One region of the Variovorax sp. GW821-FHT10D07 genome, then DNA from elsewhere that is predicted to be linked to it. Evidence: predicted binding sites of a transcription regulator. Region 1 holds the regulator's gene; the other holds the start of a gene.

Region 1 (5,828 bases):
GTGTGAATAAACCTACTGCGCGCCCCGATCTCGCACCTGCGGTCCTCACCGTACAGAGTACGGCTCCGGTCCTCGGCGCGACCTCGGGGCGCTCGCTACGGTTTCTTCACACCTTGTAGCCGCTCCGCCGCCGGGAGGCCGGAATCCCTTCGAGGGTTCCGGGGCGGCCGGGCCGTCATCCGGCCGGTCGGCAGAACGCGGGGCGATCCCGCGGGGTGCCGTGCCCGGGTTCGCCGCCCCGGGGCTTTTTCATCCGCGCGCATGGGTCTGGCGCGATGGGCCGCATACAATGCAGAGCAAGTTTCGTGCCTCTATGACATCGCACTCTCACCCCACCTCCTCCCTTCGCCGCACCGGTCGCCTCGTGCTGGCCGCGCTGCTGCTGGCCGGCTCCGCCGCCGCCGCCCTGGCCGAAACGGCCGACCGGACCAAGCCGATGAACATCGAATCCGATTCGATGCGCTACGACGATCTCAAGCAGACCAGCGTCTTCACCGGCAACGTGGTGGTCACAAAGGGCACCATCATCATCCGCGGCGCGCGCATCGACGTGCGCCAGGACCCCGAGGGCTACCAGTACGGCGTGGTCACCGCGGCGCCCGGCAAGCTCGCCTATTACAAGCAGAAGCGCAACGGCAACGGCGACGAGTGGATCGAGGGCGAGTCCGAGGTCATCGAGTACGACAGCCGGGCCGACAACGTCAAGTTCATCCGCCGCGCCGTCATGCGTCGCCTGGTCGGCGCCACGCCCAACGACGAGAGCAGCGGCGCGCTGATCGTCTACGACCAGAGCAACGACACCTACACCGTCAACGGCTCGACCGTGCCGCCCAACGCCGGCGTGTCGGCGCCGGGTGGCGGCGGCCGCGTCAAGGCCATCCTCACGCCGAAGTCGGCCGCGCCCGCCGCACCGGGTGCGCCCGGCGCCGCGGCGCCGGCCACGCGCCGTCCCGCGGCCCCGGCGCCCACGCCGGCACCGGGCGCCGGACTGCGCTCCACCACCACGCTGAGCGGCGAAGGGGAAGAACGCAAGTGATCGAAGCCGCCGGAACCCAGGAAGCCAACGGCGTGCCGGGCAGCCGCCTCGTCGCGCGCGGCCTGCAGAAGAGCTATGGCAGCCGCAAGGTGGTCAAGGACGTCTCGCTCGACGTGCAGAAGGGCGAAGTGGTCGGACTGCTCGGGCCCAACGGCGCCGGCAAGACCACCTCGTTCTACATGATCGTCGGGCTGGTGCGCGCCGACGCGGGCGAGATCTCCATCGACGGCGAGCCGATCGCCCACATGCCGATCCACCGCCGCGCGCGCATGGGCCTGAGCTACCTGCCGCAGGAAGCCTCGATCTTCCGCAAGCTCACGGTCGAGGAGAACGTGCGCGCGGTGCTCGAGTTGCAGCGCGAGCCCGATGCCAACGGCCGGCCGCAGGCGCTGTCGAAGCAGCGCATGGAAGAGCGCCTGTCGGAGCTGCTGGCCGACCTGCGCGTCGACCACCTGCGCGATTCGCCCGCGCTCGCGCTGTCGGGCGGCGAACGCCGCCGCGTCGAGATCGCGCGCGCGCTGGCCACCCAGCCGCGCTTCATCCTGCTCGACGAACCCTTCGCCGGCATCGACCCGATCGCGGTGATCGAGATCCAGCGCATCATCAGCTTCCTGAAGGAACGCGGCATCGGCGTGCTGATCACCGACCACAACGTGCGCGAGACGCTGGGCATCTGCGACCACGCCTTCATCATCAGCGACGGCCATGTGCTGGCACAGGGCACGCCCTCGGAGATCGTCGACAACGCCGAAGTGCGCCGGGTCTACCTGGGCGAGCACTTCCGGATGTGATGACCCTCGTGCAAGTCATTTCCTGAGGGCATGAAACAAGGCTTGTCGCTGCGCGTTTCGCAGCATCTCGCGCTGACGCCTCAGCTGCAGCAGTCGATCCGGCTGCTGCAGCTCTCCACGCTCGAACTGAGCCAGGAGGTCGAGCAGATGCTCGACGAGAACCCCTTCCTCGAGCGCACCGCCGAGGAAGCCGCGCGCGAGGAGTTCGGCCTCGACGCCGCCGACACGCCCGCGCCGCGCGAGGACACCGAGCGCGAAGCCGAGAGCGACTACGCGAGCGCCGCGCCCTCGACCTCGAGCAGTTCCACCGAGACCACCTCGTCGTCCGAGGCCGAGCCGGCCCTCGACTCGCCCGAGCGCGAGCCCGACTGGGAAGGCGACGGCACCGTCGACATGGCGCCCGACGACAGCGAATGGGGCAGCGACGCGCCCGCGCGCAACAACAGCAGCACCGGCGACGACGAGCGCGCCGATGCCACCGAGCTCGCGCGCAGCCAGGAATCGCTGCAGTCCTTCCTGCACCGCCAGGCGCTGAGCCTGCGGCTCAACGAGAACGACAGCGCCGCGCTGCGCTTCTTGATCGAGTCGCTCAACGACGACGGCTACCTCGAGGATTCGCTGCCGGCGCTGGCCTCGGGCCTCGCGGGCGACGACAACGACCAGTTCGACGAGCTGGTGCACCACTTCCAGGTCGCGCTGGGCTTGCTGCAGAGCCTGGAGCCCGCGGGCGTGGGTGCGCGCGACCTCGGCGAATGCCTCGCGATCCAGCTGCGCGCGCTGGCCGACGAAGACGAGACCGAGGACGAGGAGCTGGTGCGCAAGACCGCGCTCGCCATCTGCAAGCAGCCGATGGAGCTGCTCGCGCGGCGCGACTTCAAGCGCCTGGCCACGCTCACGCGCACCAACGAGGAGCTGGTGCGCTCGGCGCTGCAGATCATCGCGCGGCTCGAACCCAAGCCGGGCCGCCGCTTCGTCGACGTCGAGCGCAACATCGTCATTCCCGACGTGATCGTCACCAAGACCGGCCGCGGCACCAACGTGAAGTTCCGCGTCATGCTCAACCCCGAGGTGATGCCGCGGCTGCGCGTGCACGACATCTACGCCGGCGCGCTCAAGTCGCACAAGGGCGAGGGCAGCCAGGCGCTGTCGCAGCGGCTGCAGGAGGCGCGCTGGTTCATCAAGAACATCCAGCAGCGCTTCGACACCATCCTGCGCGTGAGCAACGCCATCGTCGAGCGGCAGAAGAGCTACTTCGTGCACGGCGAACTCGCGATGCGCCCGCTGGTGCTGCGCGAGATCGCCGACGAGCTCGGACTGCACGAGTCCACCATCTCGCGCGTGACCACCGCGAAGTACATGTCCACGCCCTTCGGCACGGTCGAGCTCAAGTACTTCTTCGGCTCGGCGCTGGGCACCGAGACCGGCGGCAATGCCTCGAGCACCGCGGTGCGCGCGCTGATCAAGCAATTCGTCGGTTCGGAGAGCGTGAAGAAGCCGCTGTCGGACAGCCAGATCTCCGAGATGCTCAAGGAGCAGGGCATCGAGTGCGCGCGCCGCACCGTCGCCAAGTACCGCGAGGCGCTGCGCATCGCGCCCGCCAACCTGCGCAAGGCCCTGTAGAAAGCCCCCGATGGCCCGACGCCTGCTGTCGCGCTGTGGGCCCTGGGTGTTTGCCATCGCGGCCGCGCTGCTGGCCGCCGGTTGCGCCACCTTGCCCGACGAGGCCCCGCGCGCGCCTACCAAGGCCATCGCCGTGTCGAAGGACACCGCGCTCGGGCGCATCGCGCTGGCCGCGCAGCCCGACCCCGACCTCAGCGGCTTCCGCCTCATGCCCGGTGGCGACTTCGCCTTCGACACCCGCATCCAGCTCGCGCGCCGGGCCCAGCGCACGCTCGACGTCCAGTACTACCAGATCGAGAACGACGAGACCGGCCGCTACCTGCTGCGCACCCTGCGCGATGCCGCGCAGCGCGGCGTGCGGGTGCGCGTGCTGATGGACGACCTCTACACCGCGGGCGAGGACGAGCTGCTGCGCGGCTTCGCGGCCACGCCCAATGTCGAGCTGCGCCTGTTCAACCCCTTCCCGGCCGGCCGCGGCAGCCTGCTCGCGCGCTTCACGGCCTCGCTGTTCGACTTCAGCCGCGTCAACCGGCGCATGCACAACAAGCTGTTCATCGCCGACGGCGCGATGGCCGTGGCGGGCGGGCGCAACATCGGCAACCAGTACTTCCGGCGCACCGCGGGCGAGAACTTCATCGACCTCGATACCTTCGTGACGGGCGCGCTGATCCCGCGCCTGGGCAGCCTGTTCGACCAGTACTGGAACAGCCCCTACGTGCGGCCCGTCGAGTCGGTGGTGGCGAGCGCGCTGCCACCGGACGAACTGCGGCGCCGCTTCGAGGTCGCCACCGGCCCCGACACCACGCCGCCGCCGCCGAAGCCCGCGCCCAACGACCTGCTGGGCTACGGCCCGATCGCCGAGGACCTCGACGCCGGCCGGCTCGGCCTGATCTGGACCACGGCCGAGGCCTATGCCGATTCGCCCGACCGCGTGATCGGCAAGACCGCCTCGTATGGCGGCGTGCCGCTGCTCGACGTCGACAGCGTGCGCTACAACGTGGTCGAGCAGATGCGCCGCGCGCGCAGCGAGGTGACCATCGTCTCGCCCTACCTGATCCCGGGCGCCGCGGGGCTCGAGGTGATGAACGAAATCCGCCGACGCCAGGTGAGGATCAGCGTGGTGACCAACTCGCTCGCCGCCACCGACGAGCCGCTGGTGCACACCGCCTACCGCCGCTACCGGCCCGAGATGCTGCGCCTGGGCGCCGAACTCTACGAACTCAGCACCAACCGCACCCGCCGCAGCGTGCGGCTGGGCCTGTTCGGCACCTCGGTCGGCCGGCTGCATGCCAAGTCGGCGGTGATCGACCAGCGCATCCTGTTCGTCGGCTCGATGAATTTCGACCCGCGCTCCGAGGTCCACAACACCGAGATCGGCCTGTTCATCCGCAGCCCCGAGATGGCGCAGCAGGCGCTGAAGCTGCTCGAGGTGCTCAAGCAGCAGGGCGCCTACAGGCTGCGTTTCGCCGAAGGCAGCGACTCGCGCCTGGAGTGGGTCAGCGAGGAGGCCGGCAAGACCACGGTGCTGAGCGAGGAGCCCGACTCGGGCTTCTGGGATCGCACCATGCTCGAGCTGCTGGCGCCGCTGACGCCGGAGAGCCTGCTCTAGGCGGTTTGGGCGGCTTTCGCAAACCGTCGGTTTCCGTTCCGCAAACCTCGGCCTGTCATGCTGTGGTGCCCCTGCGAGCAGGGGGCCCGAACACCACCGACAGGAGCACGCGCATGAAATGGATCCACTACACCGCGCCCGGCGCGGCCGCCAGCAGCTATGGCGTGCTGGAGGACGATCGCGTCCGCGCGGTGAACGGCAGCCCCTTCGGCGGCCACGATTTCACGGGCGCCGTGCATCGCCTGGCCGACGTGAGGATCGAGGTGCCGCTGCTGCCGCGCACCTTCTATGCGGCGGGGCTCAACTACGTGCGCCACATCAAGGAATACGCCGAGCGCAGCGGCCAGACGCTCGCGATCCCCGAGAAGGCCGACATCGGCTACCGCGCGGTCAACGCCCTGGTTCCGCACGAGGCGGCCGTCGTCATTCCGTCCAACGCGAAGCAGGTGGAGTACGAGGGCGAGCTGGTCGTGGTGATCGGCCAAAAGGCCCGCCACCTGAGCGAGGCCGACGCGTTGTCGTGCGTGCTGGGCTACACCATCGGCAACGACGTGAGCGAGCGGCTCTGGCAGGCCTCGGACCGCACCTTCTGGCGCGCCAAGAACAGCGACACCTTCAAGCCGATGGGGCCGTGGATCGAAACCGATTTCGACCTGGAAGCGGCCCGCACCACGGTGCGCGTCAACGGCGAGGTGAAGACGCAGTTCCGCACCGGCGAGATGCTGTTCGGCATCGCGACCTTCATCAGCGCGATGACGCGGCATCTCACGCT
Region 2 (5,828 bases), on a different contig from region 1:
GCGGGCAGCTACGTGGCCTTCATCTGGGCGCTCAAGCTCCAGATCCAGGTCTGGCCCACCTTCATCGCCGGTTGAGGAGCACACCGCCATGGAACTGTTCCACAACCTCGCGACCGGCTTCGGCGTCGCCTTCACCTTCACCAACCTGCTGTACTGCCTGGTCGGCTGCATCCTGGGCACGCTGATCGGCGTGCTGCCGGGCATCGGCCCGGTCGCCACCATCGCGATGCTGCTGCCCGCGACCTACGCGCTGCCCCCTGTCTCGGCCCTGATCATGCTGGCCGGCATCTACTACGGCGCGCAGTACGGCGGCTCCACCACCGCCATCCTGGTCAACCTGCCCGGGGAGTCGTCCTCGGTCGTGACCTGCATCGACGGCTACCAGATGGCAAGGCAGGGCCGCGCGGGCCCGGCGCTCGCGGCCGCGGGCCTGGGCTCGTTCTTCGCGGGCTGTGTCGGTACGCTGATCCTGGCCGCCTTCGCGCCGCCGCTGACCGAGCTGGCCTTCAAGTTCGGCCCGGCCGAGTATTTCTCGCTGATGGTGCTGGGCCTGATCGGCGCCGTGGTGCTGGCCTCGGGCTCGCTGCTCAAGGCGGTGGCGATGATCGTGCTGGGCCTGCTGCTGGGCATCGTCGGCACCGACGTGAACTCGGGCGTGGCGCGCTTCAGCTTCGACATTCCCGAGCTGACCGACGGCATCGGCTTCGTGGTGATCGCCATGGGCGTGTTCGGCTACGGCGAAATCATCGGCAACCTCTCGCAGCCCGACGACGAGCGCGAGGTCTTCACGCACAAGGTCAAGGGCCTGTGGCCCACCAAGGACGACTTCAAGCGCATGACGCCCGCGGTGCTGCGCGGCACGGCCCTCGGCTCGGCCCTGGGCATCCTGCCGGGCGGCGGCGCGCTGCTGGCGGCCTTCGCGGCCTATGCGCTCGAGAAGAAGATCAAGATGCGCCCGGGCGAAGTGCCCTTCGGCAAGGGCAACATCCGCGGCGTGGCCTCGCCCGAGTCGGCCAACAACGCCGGCGCGCAGACCTCCTTCATTCCGCTGCTGACGCTGGGCATTCCGCCCAACGCCGTGATGGCGCTGATGGTGGGCGCGATGACGATCCACAACATCCAGCCCGGTCCGCAGGTGATGACCAGCAACCCTGAGCTGTTCTGGGGCCTGATCGCCTCGATGTGGATCGGCAACGCGATGCTGATCATCCTGAACCTGCCGCTGATCGGCATGTGGATCAAGCTGCTGACGGTGCCCTACAAGTTCCTGTTCCCGGCGATCGTGCTGTTCTGCGCCATCGGCGTGTACTCGACCAACAACAACACCTTCGACGTCTGGATGGTCGCGATCTTCGGCTTCGTCGGCTACCTGTTCCTCAAGCTGCGCACCGAACCGGCCCCGCTGCTGCTGGGCTTCATCCTCGGGCCGATGATGGAAGAGAACCTGCGGCGCGCGCTGCTGCTGTCGCGCGGCGCCTGGAGCGTGTTCGTCACGCGGCCGCTGTCGGCGGGCCTGCTGGTGGCCGCGGCGCTGCTGCTGGGCATCGTGCTGCTGCCGGCCGTGAAGTCCAAGCGCGAGGAAGCCTTCGTCGAGGATTGAGCGCCACCGCGCTGCTCGACTGAGCAAGAGGCCCCGGTGTTCGCCCCGGGGCCTTTTTCATTTGAGGAAGGCGTCGTACGCGGTCTTGAGGATCAGCGCGCTGACCACGACCATGAACACGATCCGCACGAAGCCCGCGCCGTGCCTGAGCGCCACGCGCGTGCCGATCAGGCTGCCGGCCACGTTGGCGACCGCCATCGCCAGCCCGTAGTGCCACCAGACGTGGCCCTTGAGCGCGAGCAGCAGCAGCGCCGCGCCGTTGGTGAGCACGTTGATGACCTTGGCCGAGGCCGATGCGTTGAGGAAGTCGTAGCCCATCCAGCGCACGAACAGGAACACCAGGAAGCTGCCCGTGCCGGGACCGAAGAAGCCGTCGTAGACGCCGATGCCCAGGCCGATGCTGCAGGCCGCGAGCGTCTCGGCGCGGCCGGTGAAGCGCGGCGCGTGGTGGCGGCCCATGTCCTTGCGCGCCAGGGTATAGAGCAGCACCGCCAGCAGGATCGCCGGCAGCGCGCGGCGCAGGAAATCGCCCGGGAACTGGGTGACGCCCCAGGCGCCGGCCAGCGCGCCGCAGAAACCGGCCAGCGCGGCCGGCCACAGCGCGCCCCAGCGCATCTGCACACGCTGGCTGAACTGCGCCGCCGAAGCGGCCGTGCCCCAGATCGACGCGCTCTTGTTGGTGCCCAGCAACGTGGCCGGCGGCGCGCCGGGGAAGGCGGCGAACAGCGCCGGCACCAGGATCAATCCACCCCCACCCACGATCGCATCCACGAACCCCGCGAGCAGCGAGGCCGCGGTCATCAGCCACATTTCCATGGCCGCGATTGTCGCATCGGGATCGCTATCGAAAGAGTAGCTACAGACGTCGACACAGCCGACTCTCTACCCGCTTTTCAAGGCAAGGAATCGGGGCGCCGATGCGAAAGCGACAGGCAAAAAAAAGCGCCGACCAGCGGCGCTTTTCAATCTGTGAACCAGGCTCTCGAATGTAGCCTTTTGGATGATTGTTCTTGTCGATCGGGAATTTGTCTCCTCGGCCCTCGGCAGCACGAGCAGGGCCCGTTCGCGAGTGGCTGGACTTTAGGGGGTGCACCGCCGCAGTGCATTGGGAATTACCCGCTTTGCCTTACTTTCGCGCACGGCGTAGCAAACCAAAGTGTTTCATGCGGTTAACGATGGTGGCACGACTTGTGCACAGAGTCCGGACCACCACTCCAATAAGAGACCGCCGCCATGGCCCTGGTACCGCAAGCCTCCATCAGCGCCGCGGACACCGCGTGGATGATGACCTCCACGGTGCTGGTGCTGCTGATGACGCTGCCGGGCATCGCCCTCTTCTATGCCGGCATGGTGCGGCGCAAGAACGTGCTCGCCACCATGGCCTGCGTGGTCGCCATCGCCGCGGTGGTGTCGCTGACCTGGTTCGCGCTCGGCTACTCGCTGGCCTTCACGCCCGGCTGGCCCTGGCTCGGCGGCACCGGGCGCTTCTGGTTCGCGGGTTTCGATTACCTGAAGGACGCCGGCACGCTGGCCGTGAGCCACGTGGCGCCCAACGTGCCCGAGACGGTCTACGCGATGTTCCAGCTGAGCTTCGCGATCATCACCACCGCGCTGGTGCTCGGCGCCTTCGTCGAGCGCATGCGCTTCTCGGCCGTGCTGTGGTTCGCGCTGCTGTGGAGCGTGCTGGTCTATGCGCCGATCGCGCACTGGGTCTGGGAGCCCGGCGGCTGGCTCGCGCAGATGGGCGCGCTCGACTTCGCGGGCGGCTCGGTGGTGCACGTCAATGCGGGCGTGGCGGGGCTGGTCTGCGCCTACGCGCTGGGCCCGCGCCGCGGCTATGGCCGCGAGCCCTTCGAGCCCTACAACCTGGCCTTCACCATGGCCGGCGCCAGCCTGCTGTGGGTGGGCTGGTTCGGCTTCAATGCGGGCTCGGCAGTGGCGGCCGACGGACGCGCGGGCCTCGCGATGCTGGTCACGCACGTGGCGGCCGCCGCGGGCGCCGCGAGCTGGATGATCGCCGAGTGGACGGTGCGCCGCAGCCCCTCGCTGCTGGGCCTGTGCTCGGGCCTGGTCGCGGGGCTGGTGGCGATCACGCCGGCCGCGGGCTTCGTCACGCCGCCCTCGGCGCTGGCCATCGGCGCCATCGCCGGCCTGGCCTGCTACTGGGGCGCCACCGGCCTCAAGCGCCTGCTGGGCGCGGACGATTCGCTCGACGTGTTCGGCGTGCACGGCATCGGCGGCATCGTGGGCGCGCTGCTCACGGGCGTGTTCGCCGACAAGGCCATCTCGGGCGCCAGCGGCAACGTGCTGACGCAGGCGATCGCGGTCGGCGGCGTGGCGGTCTACAGCGCGGCCGGCACCGCGATCGTGCTGTTCCTGGTGCGCGTGCTGGTGGGGCTGCGCGTCGATCCCGACAGCGAGGTGCAGGGGCTCGACCTGGCCCAGCACCGCGAACACATCGGAGGCTGAACCGCGATGGATGGCCACGTCCTGTCCGAGAGCGAGCGCATCGCGCTCGCGGCGCGCCTGCACGTGGCCCTGCGCCGCAAGCACGGCCGCGTGACCGACACCGAGTGGATGGCCGTCAATGCCGAGTACGCCACCGAGATGGTGCGCTTCGCGCGCGCGCATGCGGCCGAGACCCACGACGACGAGCTCGCCGCCATCGCGCTGCGGCTGGAGCAGGCGATGGAACCGCTGGCACGCGCCGCGCGGCTCGAGGCCGCGGCGCGGCTGCCCGACGGCAGCGGGCGGCAGCCGCCGCCCAAGTACATCGGCGGCCTGCGCTAGGCGCTCTTCGCGAGCGCGGTATCGCGGATCGCCTGCAGCGTGGTCGACGGCGTGATCGCCTCCGGATCGAGCACGCAGTGCAGGATCGCGGGCTTGCCGCTGGCCCGCGCGCGCGCCAGCGCGGGGCCGAACTCGGCGGTGCTCGTGACGCGCTCGCCGTGGCCGCCGAACACCTCGGCATAGCCGCGGAAGTCCGGGTTCTTCAGCTGCGTGGCGCTGATGCGGCCCGGGTAGTGGCGCTCCTGGTGCATGCGGATGGTGCCGTACATGGCGTTGTCGAGCAGCACCACGAGGATCGGCAACCCGTACTGCACCGCGGTCGCGAACTCCTGGCCGTGCATCAGGAAGTCGCCGTCGCCCGCGAACACCACCACCTCGCGCTGCGGCCACAGCCGCTTCGCGCCGACCCCGGCCGGCAGTCCGTAGCCCATCGAGCCGCTGGTGGGCGCGAGCTGGCTCGCGAAGGCGCGGAACGGCCAGAAGCGGTGCACCCAGGTCGCGAAGTTGCCCGCGCCGTTGCAGAAGATGGTGTCGTGCGGCAGCACCTCGCGCAGGTGCTGCATCACCTCGCCCATCTGCAGCGGACCCGGCACGCGGATCGGCGCCGGATCGCTCCAGCGCAGGAACTCCTCGCGCGCTTCGGCAGTGCGCGACTTCCAGGCCGGCGCCTGCGCCGGCTTCAGCCCGGCCACCGCCTCGGCGAAGGCACGCGGCGTGGCATGGATGCCCAGCGCGGGCCGATAGAGCTTGCCGAGTTCGTCGGCATCGGCATGCACGTGCACCAGCGCCTGCGCGGGCTGCGGAATGGCCAGCAGCTCGTAGCCCTGCGACGGCACCTCCGACAGCCGGCCGCCGACCAGCAGCACCAGGTCGGCCTCGCGGATGCGCTGCAGCATGCGCGGATTGGCGCCCAGCCCCAGGTCGCCCGCGTAGCAGGGATGCTCGGCCGACAGCAGCATCTGGCGCCGGAACGAGCAGTACACGGGCAGCGAGTGGGCCTCGGCGAACTGCGCGAACTGCTGCGTGGCCTCGGCCGACCAGCGGCTGCCGCCGAGCACCACCACGGGCCGCTCGGCCTGCGCGAGGCGCTGCTGCAACTCGGCGAGTTGCGCCGCGCCCGGATGGGTTTCGGTCACGGCGTAGGGCAGCGCATCGGCCACCGCGGCGGCCTCGGTCAGCATGTCCTCGGGCAGCGCGATCACCACCGGGCCGGGCCGGCCCGAGGTCGCCACGTGGAAGGCGCGCGACACCAGTTCGGGCACGCGCGCGGGGTCGTCGATCTGCACCACCCACTTGGCCATGGTGCCGAACACCGCGCCGTAGTCGAGCTCCTGGAAGGCCTCGCGCCCCAGCGCCTCGCGCGCCACCTGGCCCACGAACAACAGCAGCGGCGTCGAGTCCTGGTGCGCGATGTGCACGCCGGCCGAGGCATTGGTCG

What was found. Region 1 encodes sigma-54, which starts transcription at its own class of promoters, with help from an activator protein. Its sites were predicted from a motif close to TGGCANGNAANCTGCTTT; they were not measured.
Region 2: AC07PU_RS37160 (ammonium transporter) is a predicted target of sigma-54. The motif match lies at 2,780-2,797, and genes of this name have one in related genera.

The regions. Positions count from the first base shown of each region.
Region 1 is NZ_JBWKMZ010000022.1:49,803-55,630, forward strand. It holds gene lptA (lipopolysaccharide transport periplasmic protein LptA) at 314-1,036, shown strand; gene lptB (LPS export ABC transporter ATP-binding protein) at 1,033-1,827, shown strand; gene AC07PU_RS38660 (RNA polymerase factor sigma-54) at 1,858-3,447, shown strand; gene AC07PU_RS38665 (phospholipase D family protein) at 3,458-5,056, shown strand; gene AC07PU_RS38670 (fumarylacetoacetate hydrolase family protein) at 5,170-5,828, shown strand, end outside.
Region 2 is NZ_JBWKMZ010000019.1:106,857-112,684, reverse strand. It holds gene AC07PU_RS37175 (tripartite tricarboxylate transporter TctB family protein) at 1-75, shown strand, start outside; gene AC07PU_RS37170 (tripartite tricarboxylate transporter permease) at 89-1,600, shown strand; gene AC07PU_RS37165 (sulfite exporter TauE/SafE family protein) at 1,658-2,416, opposite strand; gene AC07PU_RS37160 (ammonium transporter) at 2,834-4,069, shown strand; gene AC07PU_RS37155 (hypothetical protein) at 4,076-4,390, shown strand; gene AC07PU_RS37150 (thiamine pyrophosphate-binding protein) at 4,387-5,828, opposite strand, start outside.